2 regions of the Oceanobacillus aidingensis genome follow, and region 2 is predicted to be linked to the other one. Evidence: riboswitches for the same ligand, from Rfam matches in the RefSeq annotation. Region 2 holds a riboswitch; the other holds the start of a gene.

Region 1 (11,436 bases), on a different contig from region 2:
TTGAGTGGAGATAAATATGAAAGACGGATTGGCCCCATTCCAGCAACTCCTTTTCAAAATGGGCTGGAAGAAACATTACTATCTTTAATAGGCAATAAAAATTAATGTTATAAAGTTAACAGGGGTAACAAAAGCTAATGGTGATAAAGTAAGATAATGAAGTAAATAATGGGGTCAATGTAAAGTTAAAGAGGCAAAGATATGAAAGTTCTCTACCATATACAAAGCAATTGACCCTTACAGTCTTTACAATGTTTGTTTTGTATATGGTATAAACCATTCATGCGTCACATATCATGCGATGCATTATTTTTTTGTCTGGAATGATTTTTATTCTTCACTTTATGAGAACCTGCCAATGGTTCGCCATAAGGCTGCTTTGGACTTTGCGGCAAATTAGGTTGTTCCTGCTGTTTTGGTCCTTTTCGGTTTTTCGTCATTTATATTCAACCTCCGTCGTGTAGTTATTGTGCTTTTGTATTTACAAACGTATTTTCATCCTCGATTAAGCCGCATGCTCCGCACTGTATTCTTCTCTCAGGCCCATTATAGGCGATGTGAAATACTTCCAGCGGCTCCTGCGTGTAATCATTTAATACTTCTCCTGTGCTGGCATCTAATTTGACCGGATTCGCTACTTGTTCAATGACATTGAAACGCGACCGGTTTGTTTTACATCTGGGACATTGATATGGCTGGCTCATCTAGAGCACCCCCGATTACTTTATTGTTATTTAAGGTATCTTATTGGTATTTTCTCTGATTTCTATGAAATTATACGGGTATTTTCATCTGTTGATTCATTTCCTATTTTTTAATCGTTTATCTAATGATTTAAATAATGTGTTGACAAAATAAAAAGTACATCATATAATTTATATTGAATTAAAAATAAATGAATTAATTATAGTTTGATTAAATATAAATTCAGAAAGAAGGGTGATGATAGGTAACTAAATGAAACACAGTTGGAAGCAGAATGGTCTCAAAAAGCGGTTATTTTTTCACTAAGTATAAAAAAGCTGAAATGAGGCATAAAAAGAACAGTTAGATATTGGGATGCAGCGCTCCAATAAAGGAGATGGTTCTGGCGAAGAAAAAGAGAGCTATTTTAAAGAGGTGTAAGAAATGGGATTTTTAAATAAATTATTTGGAAAATCAAATGAATCAAAGGAGATAGAAACGATGACAAAAACAAAAGTAGCAGTTATTTTTTATAGTATGGGCGGTACGAACTACCAAATGGCAAAATGGGCAGCAGAAGCGGCGGAAGCAAATGGCGCAGAAGTAAGAGTATTGAAAGTGCAGGAATTAGCTCCAGAATCTGCTATTGAAGGAAATCCGGCATGGAAAGCAACCGTAGAAGCAACCAAGGATGTTCCTGTTGCATCTTCAGAAGATATTGAATGGGCAGATGCACTTATCTTCAGCACGCCAACGCGTTTTGGTAATGTGCCTTCTCAAATGAAGCAATTCTTAGATATCCAAGGCGGACTTTGGGCTAGCGGAAAAACAGTGAACAAAGTAGTCAGTGCGATGTCTTCTGCACAGAATCCGCATGGCGGTCAGGAAGCGACGATCCTGTCGTTGTACACGAGCATGATGCACTGGGGAGCTATCATTGTACCTCCAGGCTACTCGGATGAATCTGTATTTGCAGCTGGCGGAAATCCTTATGGTACAAGTGTCACTGTTGATCAAGACGGAAAAATGGTGGAAGATGTGGAAGCGACAGTTAAGCATCAGGCACAACGTACAGTGACAGCTGCTGAATGGGTTAAAAAAGGAAATCAATAATTCATGCTATTAGAAAAGATGGCACCTTTCATTTGGAATGGTGCTGTCTTTTTTGTATATCCGGAAAGCAGTGAGACGCTGCTTCATGAATCAGGGGGATAGTAAGTTTTTAAAAACATAGAGAAAACAAGTATAATGGCTTTATACCGCATTTAAATTCCTCCTAATAATTAAAAGGCAAAGAAAAACAATGTGAAAATAACTGATTACTCGCAAATTGCTGATAAATATGAGAGCAATACATATCGATTAGATGAAATGCAATTTGATAAGGATTTAAAGGAGTATCAATATAGATACCCTAAACCAATGTATCACGTGTTAGATTTAGCATGCGGGACAGGTATTTATCTTAATACTCAAATAAACCTGTTTTGATAGTCGAAACATGAGCTGGTACGGGCTTGATGCTTCAGAGGATATGTTGAAAAAGGCGAAGAACAAATTAAAAAATGTCTCACTCGTGCATGGTTTAGCTGAAGATATGCCCTACGAGAATGAAAAGTTTGATTATATCTCCAATAATTATGCTTTTCATCATTTTTTAAAGAAGGAAGCAGCGCTTGATGAAATATATCGTGTCTTGAAGAAAAACGGTGTATACAAGCTGCATAATATTGCTATCCATGATATGAGAAAATGGTGGGTATATCATTATTTTCCAACAGCATATGAAGAGGACGTAAAAAGGTTTTGGGAAAAGGAAGTTATTTTTGATGAGCTTTCAATAAGAGGGTTTAACACAGAACTGCAGATGACATATCGATTAGAAAAAATCAGGGTGTCGGATTATCTGGGGTATGCAGAGAATAGAGACATATCCATATTAACGTTGATTGATGATCAGGATTACCAAGAAGGGTTAGAGAAAATGAGATATGATGTGAAGCGTAATCCTAAAAAAACCATCGTCACTGATTTTGCAGAGATGTTTTGTATTTCGACAAAGGGGTAGTGTTTTAGAAAGAAAAAATCGTCTTTTTGGAAAGGGAAACAGAGGAGGAATTTAATGAGTGAAGAAGTAAAAGCAGCCGGCTGGGATGCAATTGATAATGCAATGGAAGCAATTTATGGGAAGCAGGAACCGAAGCATTATGGAACAGTGATCTCTTATTCGCTGGGCGGACCGGATCCATTAGATGGAATCAGCGCTTATCAATCAGAAACGCCAGGCTTGCACTGGCATATAGTTACATATGGATTTTCAGAGATTTACGAAAAAGAAACCGATAATCCAGAAGTAAGCGGTTTTGGGTTTGAATTAACGTTCAGATTGAAAAAAGAAGAAGGGGAAGAGGAACCGCCAGCCTGGGCGCTTAATCTGCTTCAGAATTTGGGAAGATATGTTTTTAACAGCGGTAATGTTTTTAAAAATGGAGACTATATGGATGCAAATGGTCCTATCTGTTTGGAATCAGATACGGCATTAACTGCATTGGCATTTATTACGGATTCTGAGCTTGGTACAATAGAAACAGAAAATGGTCAAGTGCAATTTCTGCAGATGGTTGGTATCACAAATGATGAGCTCGAAGCAATGCAGACGTGGAATACACGAGGTGTTCTCTCTGCCAGTTCCCCATATATGCCCGCGTTTATTACCGATTTAAAAAGAGATTCTTTACTAAATCATGCAGATGTCTCCCAAAAAGTTGATGAAGGAAGAGAACGGGAAGGATCCAATACAGGATTTCTATTTAACGATAATTTATCGTGGACTCCAGAAAAAAAGGGCTTATTCAGAAAAAAACCAGCAATGCTGACTCTGGGGGCAAAACAAACCGAAACCATAAGTAAAGTGCTGCGAGGGCGTCTCTTGAAAGGAAAGGCTCTGACATTGGCAGGTCCTGATATTGTCATTGCTATAGAGCCCGGGGAAAAGTCAGAATATGCAATGGAGAAGGATAAGGTGCGTCTAATTTTAGATGAACAGAGTACAATCGAGTTGAGTGAGAAGCTGATTCCTAAAGAAGGTGTGGCGGAACTATTCTCGTTTGAACAGCTGGCTGTAAAAATTGTTAAAACATACATCAAAGATAATGAAGGAAATGTTGTTCAGGTAATTGGGTAAGAGAACTCATTTGAAAGTAAAATAACATTTCCTTGATAAATCGCTAAACACTTTTGAAAGAATATCTTTGAAAATAAAAAATTATATGTTATTCTTTATTTGTAATCTGAAAATTAAATAAGCAACACTAGGGGAGCCTTTGGCTGAGACGAATACTCGGACCCTTTGAACCTGATCTGGTTAACACTAGCGTAGGGAAGTGGCAGGAACATGACGATATATCATTCGAACAATGAATTTGTATATAATCAAGACCACTTATCCCTCAGCTGGATAAGTGGTCTTTTTCGTTCTTCTGCCAATCCTGAAGCAAGAAAATGGAAGAAAGGGGAGAAGAAGATGGACAGGCATCTGCACTTGATCAGTGATGGCAGTTTTTCCGAGCAGCATTTGCAAATAGTGAAGCGGATTCAGGCTGAGATTGGTTATTTGCATATCAGAGAGAAGAACAAGACAGCGAAGGACATTCTGGAAATCATCGGTGCATTAGAAAATATCGGATTGCCATTAGAGAAAATAATAGTGAATGACAGAGTAGATATTGCTGTGATAAAGCAGTGCGCAGGTATTCAGCTGGCGTTTCACAGTCCTTCCATTCCACTTGTAAAAGAAAGCTTCCCTGAATTGAAGGCAGGAAAGTCTGTTCATTCTTTAGCTGAGGCAGAGCAGGCGCAGCAGGAGGGAGCTGATTATGTGCTGTATGGCCATATTTATTCCAGCAAGTCCAAAGCCAATCAGCAGCCCAGAGGATTAACGGAACTACAGGAAATGACTAACGCGCTGTCTGTGCCGGTATATGCTATTGGCGGGATTACTCCTGAGCGGGCGAAAGAAGTAACTGCCGCAGGAGCAGCCGGCATCGCGGTCATGTCTGGTATTTGGCAGGCAGAGGATCCGGTCCAAACTGTCAGAGCTTACCGGCAAGCGTTGAATATATGAAAAGGAGGGAGAAGATGAATAAACAGTTTGATCAAATTATTGTAGGCGGCGGAGTTATTGGCTGCTCTATTGCTTATCAGCTGGCCAAAAGAGGCAATCGGGTGCTGGTCATTGAAAGGAATCAAATCGGCTGCGAGGCTTCCAGTGCCGCAGCAGGTATGTTAGGCGCTCAAGGAGAGTTTACAGAAGACAGTCCGCTTTTTCGGTTTGCACATGAGAGCAGAGCGCTATTCAAAAATTTATCCGAGGAACTGAAGGAAGCGTCAGGAGTAGATATTCAATATATTCATAAAGGAATCATGAAGCTTGCTTTTCATCAGCAGCAATACAGCAAGCTGCAAAGCGTCGCGTCCTTCCAGCGGGAAGCGGGGAACCCTGCGTATTTACTGTCAGTAGAAGAAGCGAAAAAAATGGAGCCAAGCCTGACGGAGAATCTTCGTGCTGTCCTGTATTTGCCGGATGATGGTCAGGTTTCCGCCCGTCATCTGACCAAAGCCTTCTCTCTGGCTGCGTCTCATTATGGTGCGGTGTTGCATGAGCAGGAAAGCGTTAATGAGCTGTTGATAGAAAATGAAACGGTTTATGGTGTCCGGACAACAGAGGCAATCTATGAAGCGGTCCAGGTTATTGTTGCAACAGGAGCTTTCGGAGATGAATTGCTGCCTGCAGATTATGCTGCGATTCCGGTGAAGGGCGAATGTCTGCTGTTAGAACTGGACCAGAAGCTATTTCAATCAACACTTTGGATGGATGGCTGTTACCTTGTTCCGAAGCAGGGAAAAAAGGTGATTGTTGGAGCCTCCTCCATACCAGGAAAAATGGATAAGCATGTCCATGCCGCAAGCGTCCAGAGACTGCTGTCACGAGCGCAGAAAATGGTTCCGGAGCTGGCAGAGGCGAGGATAAGAAAAATGTGGGCAGGCATCAGACCATCTACAGCTGACGAACTGCCATACTTGGGCGAGATTCCGGGAATCCCAGGCCTATATGCGGCAAAGGGACATTATCGAAATGGCATCTTACTATCGCCTATCACGGGAATTTATATGGCAGATTTAATAGAAAATAAGCCGGTTTCCCCGCTTTATTATGATTGCTTTCATGCGGACCGTCAAAATAAAAAATTGGAAAAGGCAGGTGAATCAACATGAAAATCACAGTGAATGGCAACGGATTAGAAGTGCAGGAAGAGGTAAAGCATGTCAAAGGCTTAATCGACTTTCTGGGATTGGAAGATAAACCTTTGATTATCGAGCATAATCAGCAGATATTACAGAAGGAAGAGCATGAAAAAGCGGTGTTGGAAAATGGAGACAAGGTAGAAATCGTTCATTTTGTTGGAGGAGGTTAAGCAAATGCTTACAGTTGGAAACTATCAATTTAAATCACGTTTATTCTTAGGGACAGGTAAATATCCGGATTTTGATATTCAAAAACAGGCGGTAGATAAATCAGAGACAGAGGTACTCACTTTTTCTGTCAGAAGGATGAATATTTATGATCCTTCCCTGCCCAATTTTTTAGAAAAAATCGATGTGGACCGCTATACGTTTTTACCAAATACAGCAGGGGCAAAGGATGCGAAGGAAGCGGTGCGAATTGCTAAATTAGCGGCCGCTTCAGGACGATGTGATATGGTCAAGGTGGAAATCATTGGCTGTGATAAAACGTTGCTGCCTGATCCGGTAGAGACATTGAAAGCAACAGAAGAACTGGTGGCAGAAGGTTTTACAGTGCTTCCTTACACCTCAGATGATGTGGTATTAGCAAAAAAACTGGAGGAAGCAGGAGCCCACGCCGTGATGCCTGGAGCTTCTCCCATTGGAAGCGGGCAAGGAATCATCAATCCATTAAATCTTTCTTTTATTATCGAGCAGTCAAAAGTGCCTGTCATTGTCGACGCAGGGATTGGATCGCCTGCTGATGCAGCGTATGCCATGGAATTGGGCGCAGAAGGTGTTTTACTGAATACAGCTGTTTCCGGAGCACATGACCCTGTAAAAATGGCAGAGGCAATGAAATATGCAATAGAAGCAGGGAGACTGGGGTATGAAGCGGGAAGGATTGCGATGAAAGATTATGCTGTAGCCAGCAGCCCGGAGGAAGGGATCAGCGTTGGAAACTAATCGTTATCATCGTCAGATATTATTTGCGCCAATCGGCGAGTCTGGCCAGGAGAAGCTGAGCCAAAGCCATGTGCTGATTATCGGTGCAGGCGCTCTGGGGTCGAGCAGTGCGGAAGCTTTGACGCGTGCGGGCATTGGCCACATAACATTAATAGACCGGGATTATGTAGAAGAAAGTAATCTGCAGCGGCAGCAGCTGTTTAGTGAAAGGGATATGGAACAGAAAATGCCCAAGGCAATTGCTGCCAGACAACGGCTTTCTGAAGTGAATAGTCATGTCAAAATAGATGCGATTGTTGGAGATGCTGAGGTGGATATATTGCGGAAAATAGTGCCTGAAGCAGATCTTATCATCGACGCGACGGATAATTTTGAGACAAGACTTTTGCTGAATGATATGGCGCAAAAGTATCAGAAACCATGGATTTATGGAGCGATTGTAGCAAGCTATGGAGTTACTTTCACGGTGGTTCCTAAAAAAACTCCCTGTCTACAATGCTTGCAGGAATACATTCCAGTTAATGGCGCTACCTGTGACAGCGTCGGCGTTATTCAGCCGGTTGTGCAAAAGGTGGTCTCCCAGCAGATAACAGAAGCGTTAAAGCTATTGACGGGTAACGAAGCGGCTTTATCAGGAAAAATCATTTCCTTTGATCTTTGGAACAATGAGCATGTGGAAATAGAGGTAGCTTCCTTACGCAAAGCGGATTGTCCATCATGCTCAGAGAAAAGAAGCTATCCAAACCTTGCTTACGATTCTCATTTGAAAACCGCTGTGTTATGCGGCAGAAATACCGTCCAGCTCCGTCCGCAGCGTAAACAAACAGATTTGAATGAAGTAGCCAAAGAGCTGCAGAAGAATAACCAGATCAAGCTGTTTCAAAATCCTTATCTGCTTTCGTTTGAAGTGGACTCCTTCCGTATTGTGCTGTTTCAGGACGGGAGAGCATTGGTTCATGGGACGATGGACCAGATGGAAGCAAAAAATATCTATCACCGCTATTTGGGATAATTAACTTTTATCACAGGGAAACGCCCATAAAATTCCACACCCTGTATAAAAAAGGAAAATATATTAATTTAGATAGGAAATCAGGTGAACTGACTCCTTGACTCAATCAGGCTCATTCAGCGGGAGAAAAGAAAAATTTCCGCTGAATGAAGTTTTGTTTTATACTTAGAAAAACGAATATGAATTAAAATTATTCTGTATAAAAGTGGTGAAGAAAAAATGAAGAAAGGTATATATCTTACTCTGAGCATCCTGGTTTACCTCATTATTCTAACTGGCTGCAATGAAAAAAGAGACTATGAAACAGACGGCCCTTTTATCACAGTAACTTCTATTTCCACCGGGCCAGATGAATACAGACATTTTTACCCGGTAAACTATGCTGTTTATGAAAACGGGAAGCTGACACTGCATACAGAACAGACAGGTGATATAAAAATAGGTGAAGATGCTCCAGTATATGAAACAAGTGTTTCTGAAGAAGAAGTGGAAAAGATTAAAAGTCTGATAGAAGATAACTTCTGGCAGCTTCCCGAAGATGTATCAGATGATGACTCCGTTGATGGGAGCTTTTATTATGTCGACGTCCATTTAACAGATTCCACGACTAGAGTCGGCGGACTGAACCCGAATGAAGCGGGATTTATAGAAATAGTTGATTATGTACATAATTTGGCAGAAAGGGAAAATCGGGAGCTGTGGGAGAAGCAATTAAGAGAGCATATTTATAAAATGAATCCTGATTCTTAATTTCTTGTGTAATCTAAACTAAATCATTGTTCGGGGAAATAAAATTCAGGATAAAAAATGAAATAACCTTCCTAAATGGATATAATAAGATTAGATGAAATAATCTAAAACGTAAGGAGACTAAATATGACAGCAGAAAATAAAAAAGAGCTTTCTCAAGCGGAACAGGAAGAATTACTGGGGAAATTAAAGACGCGTTTTGAAAAGAATACGGAGCGTCATCAGGGTCTGGAATGGGAACCGATTCAAGCCAAGCTGGAGGGGAATTCCGAAAAATTAATCTCCTTATTTGAAATGGAGAGAACGGAAGGCGAGCCGGATGTAATTGGATATGATGAGGAAAGGGAAGAATATATCTTTGTAGACTGCTCGAAAGAAAGTCCTAAAGGACGCAGAAGTGTGTGCTATGACCGGGCTGCATTAGAATCAAGAAAGAAGCACAAACCGGAAAATAGTGCGATAGATATGGCAACGGATATGGGCATTGAAATGTTAACAGAAGACCAATACCGCGAACTCCAAAAGCTTGGAACTTTTGATGCGAAAACATCAACCTGGGTAAAGACACCGACGGATATTAGAGAACGAGGCGGAGCACTTTTTTGTGATTTCCGTTTTGGGCATGTTTTCGTATATCATAATGGCGCGGAATCCTATTATGGTTCCCGTGGGTTCCGGGGGATGTTACGAGTGTAGCAGTAAGCAGGAGAAGGATATGGAGAATCAGGAATGGATGTAAACCGACAATTCTTGATTCTTTTTTATTTGTACAAAGAATAACAGAGCAGAGAGGAGCATTTATTTGCTGGTCAATCGAGGATGGCTTATTTTAGGCATTATTTGGACGGTTCTTTTTGCCGGTATGAGCTTTTATTGGGCGATGGGCGGAATGCTTGGTGTCAGATCTCTGGGCGGAGCAATCTACGAAATGTCGCTTGATCCGGAACCTTCCTTTGTTCGCATTGTATGGCTGACGGGCTTTGTGAAATTATTAGGCGCATTATTGCTATTGCTGCTGCTCGTTTCATGGAAAAATGCGGTTATCGCCAAGGCGCTTTATTACCTAGCAAAGCTTGCAGGCGTATTTTTATTTATGTATGGATTCTTAAATTTTATCACGATTTCAATGAGTGCATTTGCTATGTTGGATATGGATTTAGAAGCCCATGCAACCTTTTGGAGATTGGTTTTTTGGGAGCCGTTTTGGATGATAGGCGGAATTTGTTATTTTTTCTCTGTGAAAAAATATCGCTCTGTTTAAGGTTGTACGCTTGCTTCAGGTATATTTGTCAAACAGCTATTATTTCAATGCTGGAAATTTTATTCATTGTAAGGAGGGGATCGTATGCAATTAAAACATTTAAACCTAACAGTAAACGACGTGGAAGCTTCGCGGGAATTTCTGGAGAAATACCTTGAAATGACATGTGTGAATAGTCGTGGCAAAGGTTTTGCAGCTATGTTTGACGATAATCAATTCGTTTTGACGCTGATGAAAGGAAAAGGTGTTCAATATCCGAAAACCTTTCATATTGGATTCCCGCAAGAAAGCAGAGAGAAAGTAAATCAAATAAATAAACTGTTGAAAGAGGATGGTTATGAAGTAGATTCACCCATTGAATCTCATGGATATACGTTTTATGTGGAGGCTCCGGGCGGATTTACTGTTGAGATTTTGTCTGAGTAAAATTAAAAATTCATTTATTTAAGGTATTCAAAAATCCCTGTGAATCACCGAGTACGTAATAAACTCGTATTCACAGGGATTTTCAAAGAAGTCTAATAAGCTGCATCTAAATTTTGTCTAGACACTTATTTAAAATACACTTCGTCGCCTGGATAAATCAAATGCGGATTTGGAAATTGATTGATTTCCTGCAATGTTGTCCATAAATAATTATATTTTAGGCCAATTTCAAATAAGGTGTCTCCAGGTTTAACCGTATAGGCTTCTTCTTCAGAATGATTTTGGCTGATTTCTCCGCCTAGTTCCATTTCTGCCGCATCAGCGATGATTTTTGGTAAATCTGTATTATCGAGTGATCCTGAAAATTGATCAGCTCCTGGTCCATATGCGTAGACGGGAATATCCACCCCTGTGTGATTGGTACTTGTCCATCCGACATTGGCCTTTGCACTGATGACTGCGTTAATAGCCATCTTAGGGTCTTCTGCTTCTTGAATGGATTGAATTTCTTCTTCTGATAATTCCATATCCGTATAGTTACCAACCACTTCTTTCGTGTTGGAGCGATCCTCATTTAGATCTGCAGCAATATTCTCACCAGTTGCCGTTACACTATGAAGCAACTCTGGATTTGCTGTTCCTGAACCGTTAGCCCCTGCGGTCATGCCGCCTGTTTCATGATCTCCTCCAACAACAACCAGTGTATTGCCATCCTTTTCAGCGAAATCCATTGCTTCTTGAACTGCTTCTTCAAAAGCGCCTACATCTGTCATTGCCCATGCTGCATCATTGTCATGACCTGCCCAGTCAATCTGGCTTCCTTCTACCATCAGAAAAAAGCCGTCTTCATCTTTGTTTAGGGTATCAATGGCAGTTTGCGTCATTTCTGCAAGACTAGGCTCTTCCTCCGTATCACGATGCAATTCCGGTGACATGGCATCATCTGCGAATAGTCCCAGTAAATTCTCATTTTCTAAATCAATATCTGCTTCCAATAATTGATTGCGATTTTCAATAAGCTGATATCCTTGCTCTTCTGCTTGCTGAAGCACGT
Region 2 (11,436 bases):
TTGACAGACATAGTGAAAGCACGTTTATCTAAAAAGTGCGAGAAGGCAGCATTGAAATATCTTTCCCAATTGCCTTTATTTCTTTACACTAAATATAAATATACGTATGATTCCTATTGTCAGGGAAAACTATTTTATCGATGGAGGTTGAGAACATGAAACAAATCTTTCTGGCGCTGATTGGAACCATTTTATGTGCTCTGGCAACGACCATATTCGCCATGCCAAACCAAATTGCAGATGGAGGCATTCTAGGTATTGCACTTTTACTCTTTTATTCTCTCGGATGGTCGCCCGGGATTGTTACGATGGTTGCTTTTGTCCTATTACAACTCGTCAGTTTTAAATTTCTTCCTAAAAGCATCGTGATAAAAACAATGGTTAATGTCCCTCTTCTATCCTTGTTTATCTTTTTAACGGAAAATATCGTAACACAGCCTCTGGGTGATTCTCTGGTAGCCGCTATTTTTGCAGGCCTCACAATGGGAATCGGGTTTGGTTTGATTATCCAAGCGGGCAGCTCCATTGGAGGTACTTCGACAATAGCTCGTCTGCTCGCACAGCGCTATGAATGGAATGTCGTACTAACCACCTTCATCATGGACGCCGTTATCGTATTAGCCGGGGTTTTCATTATTGGCCCGCTTTACACACTATATACCATTATTGCTTTATCCATAGGGAAGGTCGCCAGCGACTATGTGATTGGCGGTTTTGATTCTAAGAAAGCAGTCACGATTATTTCACCGGAATTTAAAAAAATAGCTCATCAGATTAATACAGTCATGGCGTCTAGTGCAACTTTTATCAATGGCTCTGGATCCTATACAGATCGCCAGCATTATATCCTTTATATTATCGTACCCAGTTACCGCCTCTTAACACTTAAACGAATTATCAGGGAAATCGATTCCAGTTCATTTATCGTTGTCCATAACGTGAAGGATGTATCTGGCGGCACTTTCTTTGCTCCGACGACAGAAGATGAAGCAGCCTTTACCGGATTTGAGGAAGAAGCAATTATTCCTGAACCGGAGGAGGTTTCATCGGATAATACTGCCGATAAAACAGATGTTTGATGATGTACCAATAAAGAAGTGAGCTGCTTCTTAGAAAACAGCTCACTTCTTTATTGTTTCTTTAGAGGACTCTGAGTCCGTGCGGCGGACAACATTCCACTTGCTCCCAAATAATTGAATACTTTTTTCTACCTTTTTTATCACTTCATCTGCTCTTTCATAAATAATGCCCCGCAAATCATGGACCTGCCGTATTAATTTTTCAAGCTATGCTTCCTGCTTATCGAGCCTTTCATGAAGAACAGCCAGTTCCTCTTTTCTTTGATTATCCATTTCATCCAACTTATTTCCTTGTTCTTCCACTTTTTTCTTCACTGCTTCACTTACTTCATCTATTTTTTCAAGCTTAACCTGAATCAATGCCTGGTTGGCTTTGAAGCCATCTTCCTCTTCTTTTGCACTTTCTTGAGCAGCAATAATTTGATTGAGCTGCTTGTTTTCCTTCTTTATATTTTTATCAAGTACATCTAATCGGTTGAATACCTTCTCCTGCATCTGCTGCTGATCTTTTTCATTTTTGTCCATTTCCTTCAAACGTTTCGCAATACGCTCCAATTGCTGATTTTTAGCAAAGGTATCACGCTGCAGCTGCTGCAATACTTCCACAGATTCCCTCTGCATTTCCAACTGTTTTTGTTCTCTTTCACTTGCATATTCATATACAAACGTTTCTTGATTAGACGAAGCTCCTTTTATATCTTCTGCATAAATATGCTTCTCCTGGTTCAGATATACCATTCACATCACCTCTAGAATCAGCTTATGCACAAAGTAAAAAATAGGACGAATTTTGGTTATCTGCCTAATTGGATAGATGAAAAAAACCTAAGCGGTTTAGTCACTCAGGTTTTATTCTTTATTGCTATTTATATTTTGGTAAAGATACCTCGCTCCGGGGAATTCGAGCTGAGGCTTTGTGAGCAGGAGAAGCAACCCGAAGAAAGTGTCTCGCAAAGCTTCGAGCTGTTTCGTTAATTTCTCTAATTTCGATGGGTGGTACTATGTGTTCGAGCTTTAAACGCATCGATAAATTGTTCAGGTGAAGATTTTATAATGTAGGCGTAAACTCCTTTAAGCGTGTGTAAATAAAGCATTCCCTTTGTTTGGTTTCCAGTAAGGCGATACGAAATATCCATTACATTCTCAATTGGAAATTCCCTGTATCTTGTAACGATTTTATCTGCATAAAGATACATATAACGCTGCTCTTCTGTATCCTTTTGTTCTAATGCACTTACTTGACGGACTACTTTTACATACGGTTGTTTGGCAATAAATTGCATTGTCTCCTCCGTTAGTTCAGCTTAAACTTTATATCCCTAAGGGCGGTAAAAAGCGCTTTTGAACATTTTTTTATGGATTAGTTTTCTGCAACGCGCAAATGATTCTTTCTCCATTGCAGCCATTGGCTTTCTCTCGTTTTACGCGGTAAGAACTGACGGATATCCTCTTCATGATATCCTACCTGCAAACGTTTGGCATCGACCATAATCGGGCTTCGTAAAAGACGCGGGTATTCCTGAATAATTTCCAACAGCTCTTGCAGCGGCAATGCTTCAATATCAAGGTCTAAATCTTTATAAATCTTAGAGCGTGTGGAAATGATTTCATCTGTACCTTCCACCGTCATCCGAAGAATATTTTGTAATTCATTTACGGTCAGAGGTTCTCTGATTACATTGCGTTCTGTATATTCAATTCCGTTTTTCATAAACCATTGTTTTGCTTTTCTTGTTGATGAACATGCTGCACCATAAATTGTAACTGTCATTAATCATACCCCATTTATATATAGTTTCTTTCTTCTTACCATCAGAAAAGTTCTATACTTACCTGTCAGCACTTGATAAACCTTTGCTTAACAGATCCATTTCAATACGAAAATTCTCTAGAGCTTCTTCACGAGAAAGATTCCTGGATAGCTGATCCACAATATTTCGAAATGTAACAGACGTTAAAATCTGCATAACATGGAAAAACTCTTGTTTACTATCAATATTCAGTTTATTAAAATCAACTAAATCTTTTACTTGATTCATTGCATCTACTTCATTATGCTTTCCTAGGAATAACTCTGTAAATGAATCCTCCACTTCATGTGTCACATTCAATACGGCATTCTTTAAAAACTGCAAATGCTTCTCTTCTGACAGCTCTATCAGTGTTACCCGAAAAACCTTATCCATGGAAGCCATCAAATCTCCATCTGTTTCACGCAGCAGGCTTAAAAAATAAGCACGGCGTTTATCTGTATGAAGCTTTAATAAATAATAAAAAGCATCTTCTTTGCCGTCAAAATATTGATAAAAACTTCCTCTTGAAACACCTGCAAGCTTTACAATATTCGCAATGGAGGCCTGCGATAACGGTGCTCTTGCAAATTCTTTTTCAACCGCTTGCAATAATTTTGCCCGTTTGGAATCGTTTAAATTAAAAAATGTTGATGTAGGCATATTCTTGCTCCTCCATAACCTATTGTGACACAATGTCATGTCCTATAATTCTATATTAAGTGACACGATGTCATAAGTCAATTATTTTTATGACATCGTGTCACTTTTTTTATGAAATGTGACGATTCTATGGCAGGCAAACGATTGCTTTTTCATTAGTGTACACTTTTCCTCCCTCTGCTAAACACCTTTAGTTAAAAATGCTTCTTTCCCAGCTTCATTTAACTGCCGACCTAATCATTGTATTCCTTCACTATGCTATTTCATAACCTTAAAAATTAAACAAGATAGGAAAATTTCTAAAAGTTATCAGCTTAAAAAATAAGAATGTTTATAAAGATAGCTGAAAATAGCCGCTCCGGAAAAACACTACGCTAGATAGGTTTTATTGCTATCTGTATCAAAATTAATAAAATTCACTATCCTTTAAACAAAAGAACACCGCATAGAAGGCTATGCCTTCCACACGATGCTTTTTCATCAAACCATAATCTTACTCATATCATTCGTAAATGCCACTGGATCTTCAATCGGCAGCCCTTCAATCAATAACGCCTGATTGTAAAGCAGGTTGGTATATAACGCTAGTTTATCCTGATCATTCCCCTGCGCTGCTTCGAGTGCTTTAAAAATACTGTGGTCTACATTGATTTCCAGCACTTTATCTGCCTGAATCTGCTGATTATCCGGCATCGCATTAATAATTTTCTCCATTTCCAGAGAAATATCACCATCTGCAGAAAGCACGACCGGATGGGATTTCAGACGCTTGGAAGCCCGAACATCCTTCACTTTATCACCAAGCACCTCTTTCATTGCTGTAAACAGCTCATTATGACTTTCTGTTTCTTCCTTCTCTTCCTCTTTTTCATCGGCTTCAATTCCTAAATCACCGCTGGAAACGGAACGGAATTCCTTATCCTGATATTGCATCAGCATTTTAATCGCAAATTCATCCACTTCATCTGTGAAATAAAGAATTTCATAGCCTTTATCTGCAACAATTTCCGTTTGCGGAAGCTTTTCAATACGCTCATTGGAATCTCCAGAAGCATAATAGATATATTTTTGGTCTTCCGGCATACGTGATACATATTCCTCTAACGTTACCAGCTTTTTCTCTGTAGAAGAATAGAATAGAAGCAAGTCTTGCAGTTCTTCTTTATGCTGGCCGAAATCACTGTACACGCCAAATTTGATTTGCTGACCGAATGCTTTAAAGAATGTTTCATATTTTTCACGTTCATCGCGAAGCAGGCTTAACAGCTGCTGTTTTATTTTCTTATGAATATTTTTCGCAATGATTTTCAGCTGACGGTCATGCTGTAGCATTTCCCTGGAAATATTTAAGGATAAATCTTCTGAGTCGACCATTCCTTTTACAAAGCTGAAGTAATCAGGCAGTAAATCTGCACATTTTTCCATAATCAAAACACCGTTTGAATAAAGCTCTAAGCCTTTTTCGTACTCCCTGGAGTAATAATTAAACGGCGTTTGCTCTGGAATAAATAGAATTGCATTATAACGGACTGCTCCATCTACATTGATATGAATATGGCGCAACGGCTGATCAAATCCGTACCGTTTCTCCTGATAGAAATTGGTATATTCTTCGTCTGTTAATTCGCTCTTATTTTTCTTCCAAATAGGAACCATTGTGTTCAGCGTCTGCTCTTCAATTACATCCTCATACTCATCTTCTGTTCCTTCTTTTAACTTGCTTTCCGTAACATCCATTTTAATTGGATAGCGGATAAAGTCAGAGTATTTCTTGACGATTTGTTTTAAAGTAGCTTCTTCTAAAAACGTATCATAATTGTCTTCTTCTTCGTTTTCTTTTATTTCAAGGATAATCTCTGTGCCAACTTCTTCGCGGTCAATCGGCGTAATCGTATAGCCGTCTGATCCCTGTGAAACCCATTGATATCCTTCTTCACTGTCAATCGATTTTGTTAATACGGTCACTTTATCCGCAACCATAAACGCTGCATAAAAGCCGACACCAAATTGACCAATAATATCATGGCCGTCTTTAATTTCATTTTCTGATTTAAACGTATGTGAACCACTCTTAGCAATCACACCGAGGTTATCTTCCAGCTCTTCCTTTGTCATTCCAATTCCCGTATCTACTACAGTCAACGTACGTTTTTCTTTATTAGGAATCAGTTTGATATAGTAATTGCTTTGATCGAATGTTAAAGCATCATCCGTTAATGCTTTATAATAAATCTTGTCAATAGCATCACTTGCGTTAGAGATTAATTCACGCAAGAAAATCTCCCGTTGTGAATAAATGGAGTGGATGACCATATCTAATAATTTCTGTGATTCTGCTTTAAACTCGTGCTTTGCCATAATGCGCTCTCTCCTTTTTCTGTTTTTAGCACTCTCTCTCACAGAGTGCTAAACCTCTATTACATGAATACCATATTCTATTTTAACTGTCAATATTAGTCGCATATAGCCTAAACAACATGTATAATAGAAAATATATAGAAGAGGAGGGGTCTCGATGCTTCATGAATGGTTAAAAGATTCCAAACATACCGTCGTTTTCACTGGCGCAGGAATGTCTACAGAGAGTGGGCTGCCTGACTTTCGTTCCACAAACCGGGGACTTTGGAGAAAGAAAGACCCAAGCAAAATCGCAAGTGTAGATGCTTTAAATCATCACGTAGAGGATTTTATCGAATTTTATCGGGAGCGCGTCCTGGGCGTCAAAGAAGTTGGTCCGCATAAAGGACATCACATTCTTGCCGATTGGGAAAATAATGGACTGATCCAATCGATTATTACCCAAAATGTGGACGGTTTTCATCAGGCTGCAGGCAGCAGACACGTTCATGAGCTTCATGGAACCCTGCAAGAGCTGCATTGCCAAAGCTGCGGGAAAATCTACGACAGTTCTGCTTATTTAAATGAAGACTATCACTGTTCCTGCGGCGGAATACTCAGACCTTCTATTGTATTATTTGGGGAAATGCTCCCTGAGGATGCCTTTTCTGCTGCGTTTGAGCATGCAAAGAAAGCCGATTTATTTATCGTGCTAGGTTCCTCTCTATCGGTTACGCCAGCCAACCAATTCCCGGAAATCGCAAAACAAAGCGGCGCCAAACTTGTCATTGTCAACCAGGAGAAAACACCATTAGATGAGTTTGCAGATGAAGTTGTTTTTGACCGGAAGATTGGGGCTTATTTAGAAGAAACGGATCAATTATTATAAAACAGATAAAAGGCAAGGAAGCGCTGCACGCTTCCTTGCCTTTCTTGATGGATTAAAATAAATATGGCGGCAAATGTTTTAAGCGGGGCGAGTAACCGCAGCCCCAAATTTCGGTCTTAGGCCATCCATTTAGGCGGTGTATTCTTATTCCAATAAATATCCCCGATATGATAATGCTTTTGGAATCCATCCTCACTTAAATGGTAATGAAAATTAAAATAATACCCTTCCAATGGCCGGTTTTCCCGGCGGACATGAAACTTTGCCAATGTTTTGCTGGTGCTGTTATTGGAAACATTGAAAATCCGCTCTCCATAGCCGTCTGAAGGTTTTTCGGTAATCGCTATATCCTTATATATGTCAGAATGCTCGACAAGATCAGACAGCACCAATTCCATCTGCGGTAAAATCATAGCAGAAAATTCATCCTCAACCTTCCCCGCGATCCTCGTTCCAAATTTTTCGATACTCAATTTTTTCGCCTCTTCATGAAGGTGGCCAAGAAAAGCTTCCCTTGGATCTTCTACATTGTATGATTGGGTGGTTTCCTCGATAACAGATGTTGTTTCGAGATCCGATGAAGAAGACACACTGCTGTCATCCCGCTTATTGGCGTCGACTTCCAAAAGATTTGTTGGCGTATAGATACCCAATGTTAAAATTGTTATAAATACGACTGCTATTTTTCTCCACCAGAGCTTCATCTGCTTCACCCATTTTCCGTATCCGTTTTCTTTATTTTACCATGAATCCATTTCTTGTCTATCCAACCATTCTACTTTTTTGAATATTGGAAGAAAATAATTTGTTATACGGAACATTCTGTTTATACATTTTTTTACAACTCAAGAAATCATATAGGGTGATTTTACCTTATACCGGCCAGCCCTCACGCTTATATGCCATATCCCAAAACATATATTCATAGCGGCTCGTATTCAGAAAAATAGCTTCTAAATGATCCAGTTCTGCTTCCGAACAGCCTTCCGCAAGCTCGTCTAATTTTTCAATCAGCCACTTGCCAATGGAGCCAAATTCATCCGAGCTGTACATTTTCACCCATTCCCCATACTGTTCATGCTCCAGCGCACCCGGCTTTTTTGCCAGCTCCAGACCAATTTCATAATAACTCCAGGCACACGGCAGAATCGCTGCAATCAATGTTGCTAAAGAACCTTTCTGTGCCTCTGCAATCATATTACTGCTGTAGGCCAGCGTTACAGGCCCTGGAACCGTAGATTCTAGTTCCTCCCTGGAAATACCGAGACGCTCGGCATACTGACGATGAAGCTCCATTTCGAAATTCAGGGTTTCATCCAGCGATTTAGCAAAGCCGGACATGGTATCTAAATCTTTTGCAAGCACCGTTCCCATCGCAATTACTTTTGAGTACTCTATCAAATACTTGTAATCCTGACACATGTAGAATTTAAATGACTCCATATCGAGTGTTCCATTACCAATCCCCTGTACAAATGGATGCTGGTGGCTTTTCTCCCAAATCGAATCTGCTGTCTTGCGAATACGTTCTGTAAATTTCATGTATATGCGCTCCCTTTTCCATCATTTTTATAAATGCCTTATTTCTGTTTTTCTGTTTGACACCATTTCAAAATAAATTGCAGCAGGGACACTGTATAATCTACTAACTCGTCGATGTTTACCTGCTCATCCACGGCATGGGCGTGCTTCAATTCACCAGGTCCATAGCAGACCGTCGGAATCCCGTATGCTGCAAGCCAGCCGCCATCAGTTACTGTTTCAGACATTCGGACTTTCGCTTCCTCGCCAAAAGCTTTGCTATGACTCTCCTGTAACATCGCAAAAGCAGCATGTTCTTTATCTACGGAGAAAGACGGGAAAATTTCACCGCGATCCACAATCATCGATTCGCCTCCCCATTCAAAGGCGGGTGGATTATCCCGCATCCAGACATCCGCTTCAGCCGTCTTGCGTAAATGGGACTCAATTTCTGCAGCAACCTGCTCAGAAGTCTCATCGGGATAATAATGAACGGTAATCCATAGGCGGCATTCATCAGCAATAAAAGCAGCATGTCTGCCTCCTTCAATCACTGCCGGGTTGATGGTATTGGTTCCTGGGGGAAAGCCTGGATAGGATTTGGTCACTGCCCAATGTCGCTCCAGCTCCTGCAACGCAATAAGGAGCTTATTCATCTTTTCAATGGCGCTGGCTCCTTTCATCCCGCCGCCTGCATGAATGAGCTGGCGACGTGTACCATCATGGTGCGTGATTGGACTTTTCACTGTGATCCAGCCGGTAATAACGCCTCCTTGCCCATGTATTTCACAATGACTTGTATCTGCAACGATGGCATAATCCGCTGTATACCCGCGTTCTCCACATTGCTTCGTCCCTGCTTCCCCAACCTCTTCCCCAATGACGGACTGCAGAATAACATCCCCGCCAAGGCGAATCTGGTGGTCATGCAATATGCGCATCGCAAATAAACACGCTGCCAGACCGCCTTTCATATCTGCTGCACCCCGCCCAAATAATGTACGTCCTTCCACTGCTGGCTGAAATGGCGCATGCTTCCAGTTTTCACCTTCCTCTATAGAAGCGACATCCACATGCCCATTAAGAATCAAGCTGTTGTATGTATCGGAAGCAGTTCCACGTAAACAGCCGACGACATTCGGGTCACCGGGATAAACCTCCCATTGTTCTGTTTCAAAATTCATTTCCTTCAAGTAGTTCGCAATGTAAGCTTGGATAGCCTCTGTATTTCTTGCAGGCGGGGCTGGTGTTTCAAAACGAATCAAATCACTGACAAGCGCTATTAATTCGTCTTCTCGATTTCGAATCTCCTGAATTACCCTCTCCATTCAAAAACCTCCTTTTCAGCACGCAAAAAAAACCGCCTCCTGATTTAGAGAGCGGCAGAAAAGTTTGGTTCATTTGCCTAAAGGCATATCCGCCCACTTCCCTCCGCTAGTACGAACTAGATCAGGTTGGTAAGGGTCAAGACAATATGCCTCTCTCAGCTTAATAAGCACCCCTAGTGGATCCATTGCGTATGTATTTATCCCTTTTAGATTACCATACGAATTTGTAAGCGTAAAGCAGAATTTAAGAAAGGATGATTCTATACCCGCTTGTCTGCATACATATTGCTGTTTTTTTGCGCAATATCAATACAGATGAAATCCAGAATACGTTGTAACCTTCTTACAAAGGAGGTTACAGCTAGTGTACATAACTATCATAAAAAAAAATAAACGTGTCCGAAACTATCTGCTTGCTACTGCCAGTTCCAATTTGGGGAATGTGATGACTGGCATGGCTCTTTTATTTCTTGCTTATGATTTAACTGCTTCTAATGCGTATACCACAGGGATTGCTATCGCTCAAGTTGCTCCTTATCTGCTGTTCGGATTGATTGGAGGAGTTATTGCTGACTGGATTTCTAAAATGAAATGGTTAATTCGTATCGATTTATTTCGTTCTCCACTTCTCATCGGGTTAGTTTTGTTAGACTTCTCCAATCAGCTTGCTTACTGGCATCTAATTATTGTAAGCATCTTGATTCATTTATGCGGATGCTTATATAATCCGGCGCATCGGGCAATCATCCCGCTTATCACGAGTGAAAGGGAGAGGCCCGCAGTAAATAGTTTAACGGACACTGTTACAAGGGGTATGACTGTTTTAGGACCTGTTTTCAGCATTATCTTCATGAATACCATTGGTGTAATCCACTTTTTCACGCTGGATGCACTCAGCTATCTATTGAGCGCGCTTTTTCTATCATTCATTCCCTTAAAGGAAGAGCAGACAGATAAAAAGCATTTTAATATATTCACAGCCATCCGGGAATTTGCTATATGGCTCCGTTCTCATAAAACCATCCGTTCCTTATTTGAGATGACAGCTTTTATTGTTTTCTTTAACACCTGGGTTTGGCAGGTTGGGCTGTTATTACTGTTACAAGAAACGATGGCGAATGCAGAAGTATGGTACAGCGTTGTAACAGGATGGTTTGGAATTATTGTTATTATTGTGAATCTGATTATTCCCTATATCTTTAAACAATTTACGCTAAAAACCTACCTTCTCAGCTCCCTTATCTGGGGGACAGGCATTTTATTCTTAGGAGGTTTACCAGCTGTCCCCCTGCTTTTTTTGGGAATTATCTGGGTAGCAGTCGGATTGCCGCTGTCTGGATTATCCAGGGTTACTGCAAAAGTATATTCCGCCAGACATGCTGGGAAGAGGTTTCAGTTTCAATGCCGTCCTGCTTTATTTTTCTAATTTTATTTCTTTAGGTTTCTTCGGACTTGTATCTTATTGGGTCTCCATACACCTGATTTTTATCATCTGCGGGGCATGTATGATGATTCTGGCTGGAGTTTATGTATTGCTTAACCTGCGAAAATAGCTTGGCCTCATACCATACAGTTTCTTGAATAGACGATTATAGACAGAAACAGAAGAAAATCCCGAATCCATCGCAACCTGCAATATCGTCGTATCGGTAAATTGCAGTTTATCCAAACTGCGTTGAATACGATAGATTTGCAGCCATGAAAATGGCGAAACACCCACCTTCTCTTTAAATACATGTGAGAGCCGGTACTTATCTAACTGGGCAATTGCAGCCATATCATCTAATGTCCAGTTAGATGTATAACTTTCCTTCATTGCCTCCAGCACT

Evidence for each region. Region 2 has a riboswitch for thiamine pyrophosphate ahead of ACFO3P_RS04760 (acetylornithine deacetylase). Riboswitches for the same ligand answer to the same signal wherever they lie in the genome.
Region 1: another riboswitch for thiamine pyrophosphate. It lies ahead of ACFO3P_RS12195 (thiamine phosphate synthase); the one in region 2 lies ahead of ACFO3P_RS04760 (acetylornithine deacetylase).

What each region holds. Positions count from the first base shown of each region.
Region 1 is NZ_JBHSFT010000018.1:70,683-82,118, reverse strand. It holds gene ACFO3P_RS12225 (SDR family oxidoreductase) at 1-105, shown strand, start outside; gene ACFO3P_RS12220 (small acid-soluble spore protein P) at 288-440, opposite strand; gene ACFO3P_RS12215 (hypothetical protein) at 465-704, opposite strand; gene wrbA (NAD(P)H:quinone oxidoreductase type IV) at 1,186-1,797, shown strand; gene ACFO3P_RS12205 (class I SAM-dependent methyltransferase) at 2,186-2,752, shown strand; gene ACFO3P_RS12200 (suppressor of fused domain protein) at 2,807-3,868, shown strand; TPP riboswitch at 3,988-4,083, shown strand; gene ACFO3P_RS12195 (thiamine phosphate synthase) at 4,079-4,807, shown strand; gene thiO (glycine oxidase ThiO) at 4,822-5,958, shown strand; gene thiS (sulfur carrier protein ThiS) at 5,955-6,158, shown strand; gene ACFO3P_RS12180 (thiazole synthase) at 6,163-6,933, shown strand; gene ACFO3P_RS12175 (ThiF family adenylyltransferase) at 6,923-7,945, shown strand; gene ACFO3P_RS12170 (hypothetical protein) at 8,165-8,695, shown strand; gene ACFO3P_RS12165 (DUF4256 domain-containing protein) at 8,822-9,391, shown strand; gene ACFO3P_RS12160 (DUF3995 domain-containing protein) at 9,498-9,956, shown strand; gene ACFO3P_RS12155 (VOC family protein) at 10,041-10,382, shown strand; gene ACFO3P_RS12150 (alkaline phosphatase) at 10,508-11,436, opposite strand, start outside.
Region 2 is NZ_JBHSFT010000007.1:73,507-84,942, reverse strand. It holds gene ACFO3P_RS04805 (YitT family protein) at 156-1,079, shown strand; gene ACFO3P_RS04800 (hypothetical protein) at 1,287-1,817, opposite strand; gene ACFO3P_RS04795 (hypothetical protein) at 2,060-2,362, opposite strand; gene ACFO3P_RS04790 (Spx/MgsR family RNA polymerase-binding regulatory protein) at 2,440-2,850, opposite strand; gene ACFO3P_RS04785 (TetR/AcrR family transcriptional regulator) at 2,909-3,532, opposite strand; gene htpG (molecular chaperone HtpG) at 4,013-5,890, opposite strand; gene ACFO3P_RS04775 (NAD-dependent protein deacylase) at 6,048-6,758, shown strand; gene ACFO3P_RS04770 (YpjP family protein) at 6,875-7,462, opposite strand; gene tenA (thiaminase II) at 7,632-8,300, opposite strand; gene ACFO3P_RS04760 (acetylornithine deacetylase) at 8,339-9,607, opposite strand; TPP riboswitch at 9,689-9,792, opposite strand; gene ACFO3P_RS04755 (MFS transporter) at 9,972-11,033, shown strand; gene ACFO3P_RS04750 (helix-turn-helix transcriptional regulator) at 11,133-11,436, opposite strand, start outside.